One region of the Streptomyces sp. NPDC030798 genome, then DNA from elsewhere that is predicted to be linked to it. Evidence: riboswitches for the same ligand, from Rfam matches in the RefSeq annotation. Region 1 holds a riboswitch; the other holds the start of a gene.

Region 1 (4,170 bases):
CCCACGAGATCGGCAGGATGCCCGCCGAGCCCCACGGAGCCGCCGAGATCGGCCCGACGCCCGTCTCGGGGCCGGCCGCCGGCTGCATCGGGTGGTTCGGCAGGTACGGCGCCAGGTGCGACCGTACGGCGACCGGGCCGACACCGGGGCCACCGCCGCCGTGCGGGATGCAGAAGGTCTTGTGCAGGTTCAGGTGGGAGACGTCGCCGCCGAAGTGGCCCGGCTTCGCGAGGCCGACCAGGGCGTTGAGGTTGGCCCCGTCGACGTAGACCTGACCGCCGGCCTCGTGCACCTGGGCGCAGATGTCGGCGACGTGCTCCTCGAAGACGCCGTGCGTCGACGGGTAGGTGATCATCAGCACCGCCAGCTCGTCGCGGTACTGCTCGATCTTCGCCCGCAGGTCCTCGACGTCGATCTCGCCGTCCCCGGCGGTCTTGACGACGACGACCTTCATGCCGGCCATCACGGCGCTGGCGGCGTTGGTGCCGTGCGCGGAGGACGGGATGAGGCAGACGGTGCGCTGCGCGTCGCCGTTGGCCCGGTGGTAGCCGCGTACGGCCAGCAGACCGGCCAGCTCGCCCTGCGAACCGGCGTTCGGCTGGAGCGAGACCTTGTCGTAGCCGGTGACCTCGGCGAGACGTTCCTCCAGCTCGGTGATGAGCGTGAGGTAGCCCTGCGCCTGCTCGGCGGGCGCGAAGGGGTGCAGCTGGCCGAACTCGGGCCAGGTGACCGGCTCCATCTCCGTGGTCGCGTTGAGCTTCATGGTGCAGGAGCCCAGGGGGATCATGCCGCGGTCGAGCGCGTAGTCGCGGTCCGCCAGCCTGCGCAGGTAGCGCAGCATCGCGGTCTCGGAGCGGTGCTCGTGGAAGACCGGGTGGGTGAGGTAGTCGTCGGTGCGCAGCAGCGCCCCGGGGAGGCTGTCCTCGGCGGCAGCGTCCAGCGCCTCGATGTCGCCCTCGACGCCGAAGGCGGCGAAGACGGCGGCGACGTGGGCCCGGTTGGTGGTCTCGTCGCAGGCGAGCGAGACGTGGTCGGTGTCGACGAGGCGCAGGTTGACGCCGTTGTCACGGGCGGCGGCGACGACCTCGGCGGCCCTGCCGGGCACCCGCGCGGTGAGGGTGTCGAAGTAGGCGCCGTGGACGATCTCCACCCCGCCGGTCTTCAGGCCCTCGGCGAGGACGGTGGCGTACCGGTGGGTGCGCCGGGCGATGGTCCGCAGCCCCTCGGGCCCGTGGTAGACGGCGTACATGCCGGCCATCACGGCGAGCAGCACCTGCGCGGTGCAGATGTTGCTGGTGGCCTTCTCGCGGCGGATGTGCTGCTCACGGGTCTGCAGCGCGAGCCGGTAGGCCTTGTGCCCGTCGGCGTCGACGGAGACACCGACGAGGCGGCCGGGCAGGCTGCGGGCGAACTTCTCGTGCACGGCCATGTAGCCCGCGTGCGGCCCGCCGAAGCCCATCGGCACGCCGAAGCGCTGGGTGGTGCCGACGGCGATGTCCGCGCCCAGCTCGCCCGGCGAGGTGAGCAGGGTGAGCGCGAGCAGGTCGGCGGCCACGGTGACGAGGGCGCCCAGCTCGTGCGCCTGGTCGATGACCGGCTTGATGTCGCGTACGGCACCGGAGGCACCCGGGTACTGCAGCAGCACGCCGTTGATCTCGCGCCCGGCGACCTCGGCCGGGATGCCCTCGCTGAGGTCGGCGACGACGACCTCCACGCCGGTCGGCTCGGCGCGGGTCTCGATGACGGCGATGGTCTGCGGCAGGACGTCCGCGTCGACCAGGAACAGGCCCTTCTTGTTCTTGCCCATGCGCCGGGAGAGCGCCATCGCCTCGGCGGCGGCGGTGCCCTCGTCGAGCAGGGAGGCGCCGGAGGTGGGCAGGCCGGTGAGCTCGGCGACCATCGTCTGGAAGTTCAGCAGGGCCTCGAGCCGCCCCTGGGAGATCTCCGGCTGGTACGGCGTGTAGGCCGTGTACCAGGCCGGGTTCTCCATGACGTTGCGCAGGACGACGGGCGGCGTGAACGTCCCGTAGTAGCCCAGGCCGATCATGGAGCCGAGGACCTCGTTGCGGTCGGCGAGCGAGCGCAGCTCGGCGAGCACCTCGGCCTCGGTGCGGGCGCCCGGCAGGTCGAGGGCGTCGGCGTTCTTGATCACGTCCGGCACGGCGGCGGCGGTCAGCTCGTCGAGGGAGCCGTAGCCGATGTGCGCGAGCATCTTCGCCCGCGCCTCCTGGTCCGGTCCGATGTGGCGCTGCTCGAAGGGGATGCCCGCTTCGAGCTCGGAGAGCGGAATGCGATGGGCGGTCATTTGCGGAGGCCTCCTGGTCTGACGCGACCTTCGAGGGGCACCCCGGTACGGATACCCCGACGGCCTCCCCCTCTGTCATCTCGACCTGAGAGCTTCACCGGACGCCTCGGGGCGCCGGCTTTCACCGTCGGTGAGGGCGGAAGCCGTCGACATCCGCCCTGCTTTCCAGAGTGACCTCGTCCGTGCGGTACGTGAGCCTGAGAGATTCCGGGGAGGATTTGCTCCTTCGGCGCCTCCGAGCTGGTCGGAGGACTCTCCCGCGCGGGGTCAGCAGCCGCTGCCAGCCTACCAGCGAGGTCAACGCCCGAGCCTTCGAGTGGCCGCCTCCTTGATTGTGCTCTTTTGTAGTGCTTACGGATGAGTTGCGACCACGTGGAGGGAGAGGGACCGTGCAGACCGACATCGATCCGCGCAACCTGATCGGCCGCAAGGCGTTCGACGTCAATGGCACCAAGATCGGCACCATCGACGAGGTGTACCTGGACGACGCGACCGGAGTACCCGAGTGGGCCGCCATACGCACCGGCCTGTTCTCCCGGGACGCCTTCGTCCCCCTCGAACCCAGCGAACTGATCGAGGGCGCCCTGCGGGTCCCCTTCGACCGCGCGCTCATCAAGGACGCCCCCGACTTCGGGGTCGGCCGCCACCTCTCTCCCGAACAGGAACTGCAGCTCTACCACCACTACGGCCTCGACGTGACCCCACCCCCCACCCTCCCGGACCACGACTTCGGCAAACTGGCGGGCACGGAGGAGACCTGAGAGCGGGGGCTGCGGGACGATGCGCCAACGCGCCTCCGCCGCGCATCCCGCACCGACGACAGCGATCCACGACCCGCAATGCCGAGCAGTCCTCCCCCCTCCCGCGTCAGGCGCCGGGAAACCGGCGTCCCGCCCACGCGCCGAGGCCCACGCTGCGGCCACCGTGGGGGGACTCGGTCCCCGAGGCACTCGGTGCATGCGGGAGCGGACCCTCTTCCGCGTCAGGCGGGGCGTCCGCGAACGACCCGGTTCCTGAGGCCGCCGCGTTCCCTTGTGCCAAGGGTCCCTCCGGGCCGATGTCCACCAGCGGCAACGCCTCGGCCGGCGACAACTCGTCCTCGTCGACGCGAAACGTCCGTACCCGCCCGGGCTCGGACCCCGGCGTCTCGAACCGCACCGTGACTCTCCCCAGCCCGCTCCCCTGCACCCAGCCATGCCCGTACACGGCATGCCGCACGTCCTGCCCCGGCCGCCAGTGCCGCTCCGCCGGCTCCGGCTCCTCCTCCACCGCCTCGGGCGCGGCCTCCTCCGCCGGCACCACCTCCCGCTCCCCCGCGGCCTGCGCGAACAGGTCCTCCTGGGTGTAGTCGGCGAGCCCCGAGACGCCCACGCCGAGCAGCCGCACCCCACCCGTGGTGTCCACCGACTCCAGCAGCCGCGCCGCCGCCTCCCGCACCACCGCGACGTCGTCCGTGGGCCCCCTCAGCGTCTCGGACCGGGTCAGCGTCGAGAAGTCGTACCGCCGCACCTTCAGCACGATGGTCCGCCCGGACAGTCCCGCCTCGCGCAGGCGCCGCACGCACCGGTCCGCCAGCCGCTGCACCTCCAGGCCGACCCGCAGCCGGTCGTGGATGTCCACGTCGTAGGTGTCCTCGACCGACACCGACTTGGCCTCCCGCTCCGCCACCACCGGCCGGTCGTCGCGCGCCAGCGCCATCGCGTACAGCGCCTGGCCGTGCGCCTTGCCGAGCAGCCGTACCAGCTCGTCCTCCCCCGCCTCGGCCAGTTCCTCGACCGTGGTGATCCCGGCCCGCCGCAGATGGTCCCCGGTGGCCGGTCCGACCCCGGGCAGGGTGCGCACCGGCATGGGCCCGAGCAGCGCCC
Region 2 (4,170 bases), on a different contig from region 1:
ACCACCTGGAACTGCTTGCCGGAGAAGTTCAGGCGCATGCCGTGGGTCAGGTGGCCGCCGTGGGCGAGGTCCAGGCCGAGGATGGTGTCCCCGGGCTGGGCCAGCGCGAACAGGGCCGCCTGGTTGGCGGAGGCACCGGAGTGGGGCTGGACGTTGGCGTACTCGGCGCCGAACAGCTCCTTGACCCGGTCGATGGCGATCTGCTCGGCGACGTCCACGTGCTCGCAGCCGCCGTAGTAGCGCCGGCCCGGATAGCCCTCGGCGTACTTGTTGGTCAGGACCGAGCCCTGCGCCTCCATCACCGCGAGCGGCGCGAAGTTCTCGGACGCGATCATCTCCAGCGTGGACTGCTGCCGGTTCAGCTCGGCGTCGACCGCCGCGGCGACCTCCGGGTCCAGCTCGTGCAGGGACGTGTTCAGGACAGACATTCGGCTACGACTCCTCAGCCGGCGGTGTGGGCGGCGTACTCGTCGGCGGAGAGCAGGTCGGCCGGCTCCTCCGTGACGCGCACCTTGAACAGCCAGCCGCCCTCGAAGGGGGCGGAGTTCACCAGCGACGGGTCGTTGACGACGTCCTCGTTGACTTCGGTGATCTCACCGGTGACCGGCGAGTACAGGTCGGAGACCGACTTGGTCGACTCCAGCTCGCCGCAGCTCTCGCCCGCGGACACCGTGGAGCCGACCTCGGGGAGCTGGGCGTAGACGACGTCGCCGAGCGCGTTGGCCGCGAACTCGGTGATGCCGACCGTCGAGACGCCGTCCTCGGCGACCGACAGCCACTCGTGCTCCTTGCTGTAGCGCAGCTGCTGGGGGTTGCTCATGGCGTGAATTCTCCTGTACGCGGGTGACTGCTGGTGAAAGGGGGACTGCTGAAAGCGCACGTGAGCAGCGCGGATGTGCCCCACGTCACTTCCAGTGAAGAGCCGGGCTACGACGGTGTCACTTCTGGCGCTTGTAGAAGGGCAGCGCCACGACCTGGTACGGCTCGTGGCTGCCCCGGATGTCCACGCCGACGCCCTCGCTGCCCGGCGCCGCGTGCGCCGCGTCGACGTACGCCATGGCGATCGGCCTGCCCAGGGTGGGGGAGGGGGCGCCGGAGGTGACCTCGCCGATCACCTCGCCGCCCGCGACGACCGAGTACCCGGCGCGCGGCACGCGGCGGCCCTCGGCGACCAGGCCGACGAGGACGCGCGGCGGGTTCTGCTCGGCCCGGGCGGCGGCCTCCCGCAGCGCCTCGCGGCCCACGAAGTCGCCCTCCTTCTCGAACTTCACCACCCGGCCGAGCCCGGCGTCGAAGGGCGTCAGGGAGGTGGTCAGCTCGTGCCCGTACAGCGGCATGCCCGCCTCCAGGCGCAGCGTGTCCCGGCAGGACAGGCCGCACGGCACCAGGCCGGCGCCCTCGCCGGCCTTGGTCAGTGCCTGCCACAGCTCGACGGCGTGCTCCGGCTTCACGAACAGCTCGAAGCCGTCCTCGCCGGTGTAGCCGGTGCGGGCGATCAGCGCGGGGACGCCGGCGACCGTGCCGGGCAGGCCCGCGTAGTACTTCAGGCCGTCCAGGTCGGCGTCGGTGAGCGACTTCAGGATGCCGGGGGACTCCGGTCCCTGGACGGCGATCAGCGCGTACGCGTCCCGGTCGTCGCGCACCTCGGCGTCGAAGCCGGCGGCACGCTCGACGAGGGCGTCCAGCACCACCTGGGCGTTGGAGGCGTTGGCGACCACCATGTACTCGGCCTCGGCGAGCCGGTAGACGATCAGGTCGTCCAGGATGCCGCCGTCCGCCCGGCAGATCATGGTGTAGCGGGCGCGGCCGACGCCGACGGAGGCGATGTTGCCGACCAGGGCGTAGTTCAGCAGGGCGGCCGCCTCGGGCCCGGTCACGGTGATCTCACCCATGTGGGAGAGGTCGAACAGCCCGGCCCGCGTCCGCACCGCGAGGTGCTCGTCGCGCTCGGAGCCGTAGCGCAGGGGCATGTCCCAGCCGGCGAAGTCGGTCATCGTCGCACCGAGCGAGCGATGCACGGCATCGAGCGCGGTATGACGGAGTTCAGTGCTGCTCATCGGACGGTCGTCTCCCAAGGCAGGTATGACAGGCGAGGAACGTTCCTCCCCATCTGTCATCGGAACCTGAGAGGTTCGCCAGGACCGCCACGGGGGCGATCACGGCTTGCACCTTGGGTGGAGCCACTGTCACAGCGGCCCGCTTTTCAGATGTGCCTCGCCCGCGCGGTAACGGGGCCTGAGAGATTCAAGGGAGGGACTTGCTCCTTCGGCGCCCCGGCGAACATGGCCAGGGACTCTCCCGCGCGGATTCAAGCGGCCGGTATGCAGTTGGCGGGGCCATCATTGCACGCCACGCCCCCGGCCGTCAGGGCCCGCATCTGTAACCGACCTGTGGCACGACGCGCACGCAACCACCGGACATCGCGCATTACCTTCTCTTTACACGCGATGGGCATGGAGATTACCAGGCCCACAGGGGAGGACGATCACGGTGAACAGGACCACGGCCTGTGCCGCCACCGCCGGCGTCGCGGTGCCGAAGCAGCCCTCCGCCCCGGCCCGCGAGCGTTCCGCGGACCGCCCCGCCCCGGTCGTGCGCGACCTGCGCGAGCGCGCCGGGCACAGCCCGCACGCCCTGCTCTTCGGACCCCGGGACCTGGTGGTGATCACCGGTCTGCCGGGCAGCGGCAAGTCCACGCTGATGCACCGCGCGGTGCGCGGCCACCGCGTCGACTCCCAGGACAGCCGCGACCGCTGGGCCGCCCGCGTGCCCCGCCTCCTGCCCTACGCGCTCTACCGCCCCCTGGTCCGCCTCGCCCACTACGCCGGACTGCGCCGCGCCCTGCGGACGGGCGAGGGAGTCGTCGTGCACGACTGCGGCACCCAGGCCTGGGTGCGCGCCTGGCTGGCCCGCGAGGCCCGCCGCCGCGGCGGCACGCTGCACCTGCTCCTGCTCGACGTCACCCCCGAGACGGCCCGGGAGGGCCAGCGCGAGCGCGGCCGGGGAGTCTCCCGCTACGCCTTCCGCCGCCACCGCCGCACGGCGGCCCGCCTGCTGCGCGCGGTGGAGCGGGGGAACCTGCCCGCGGGCTGCGGCTCGGCGGTCCTGCTGGACCGCGCGGCGGCGGACGTCCTGGGCCGCATCGGTTTCACGGGCTGAGCCCCCCCGGGGCTCATGAGCGAGGGCTCAGGGATGAGGGACTGTCACCGGCACCCGCTAGCCTTCTGACCGATATCCAGTGGTACCGGCAGGCGGCAGGCAGATGGACTTCTCGGCGGCGGACTTTCCCGCGGACTTCCCGGCACAGGCACACCCCCACCCGCACGGCGGCTGGCCGGGCAACGAACTGGAGGAGGTGCTCTCGGCCTCCCTCGGCGTACCCGCCGCCGGCGGACGGATCGTCGAGGTGCTGAGCCGCAGCTTCCTGTGGATCCCGCTGCCCAGCGGCGGCGGCCCGCACAGTGGCCCGCTGGACCTGCCCACCCTGGAGATCGAAGGCCAGGTCTACGTCCCCGTCTTCAGTTCCGAGGAACAGCTCCACCAGGCGACCGGCTCCCACATGTCGTACACCATCGCCCCGGCGGTGGAGTTCGCCCAGGGCCTGCCGCCGCAGGCCGGCATCGCGGTCAACCCCGGTGGCGTGGTCGGCGTCCCGCTGCCGCCGGAGGCCGTGGCCGAGCTGTGCCGCGCCGGGCGCACCCCGCTGGACGGCCCCGGCACCGGCGGCCGGGTCCGTCTCTTCGAGCCGGACTGGCAGGACGACCCGGTCGACTTCCTCGCCGCCGCCTCCGCCGAGTTCTCCGCGACCGGCGTGGTCCTCACCGCCCGCCGCTGCCTCGCCGTCATCGAGACGGCCGAGCCGGTCATGTTCATCGGCGTCGAACTCTCCCAGTGGGAGGGCGACCTGCGCTCCCGCCCCCTGGAAGCCCTCGGCCGCGCCCTCGGCAAAGTCCCGGTCAAGTGGCCCGTGAACCTGGTCCTCCTGGACGTGACCCAGGACCCGGTCTCCACCTGGCTCAGGGCGAACGTCCGCCCCTTCTACCAGTACGGCACCTAGAACCCGACCGGGGGATGCCGGACCCGAAGGGGCGCGGGGCCGTGCCGATGCGCGACTCCGCCGCGGGGCGCGACCAGCCACTCCCGACCCGCACCCGCGAACGAGGACGAGGC

Evidence for each region. A riboswitch is a leader RNA that binds a small molecule or an ion and turns the genes downstream of it on or off. The one in region 1 is predicted to bind glycine.
Region 2: it holds a riboswitch for glycine, as region 1 does, so the genes downstream of both, gcvT (glycine cleavage system aminomethyltransferase GcvT) here and gcvP (aminomethyl-transferring glycine dehydrogenase) in region 1, are expected to answer to the same signal.

What each region holds. Positions count from the first base shown of each region.
Region 1 covers NZ_JBVIDR010000018.1:152,327-156,496, forward strand. The annotation lists gene gcvP (aminomethyl-transferring glycine dehydrogenase) at 1-2,305, opposite strand, end outside; glycine riboswitch at 2,481-2,575, opposite strand; gene ACZ404_RS32920 (PRC-barrel domain-containing protein) at 2,695-3,066, shown strand; gene ACZ404_RS32925 (DNA polymerase IV) at 3,173-4,170, opposite strand, start outside.
Region 2 covers NZ_JBVIDR010000026.1:53,333-57,502, reverse strand. The annotation lists partial or broken gene glyA (serine hydroxymethyltransferase) at 1-428, opposite strand, end outside; gene gcvH (glycine cleavage system protein GcvH) at 443-820, opposite strand; gene gcvT (glycine cleavage system aminomethyltransferase GcvT) at 939-2,057, opposite strand; glycine riboswitch at 2,101-2,213, opposite strand; glycine riboswitch at 2,214-2,311, opposite strand; gene ACZ404_RS36325 (AAA family ATPase) at 2,491-3,159, shown strand; gene ACZ404_RS36320 (enhanced serine sensitivity protein SseB) at 3,263-4,057, shown strand.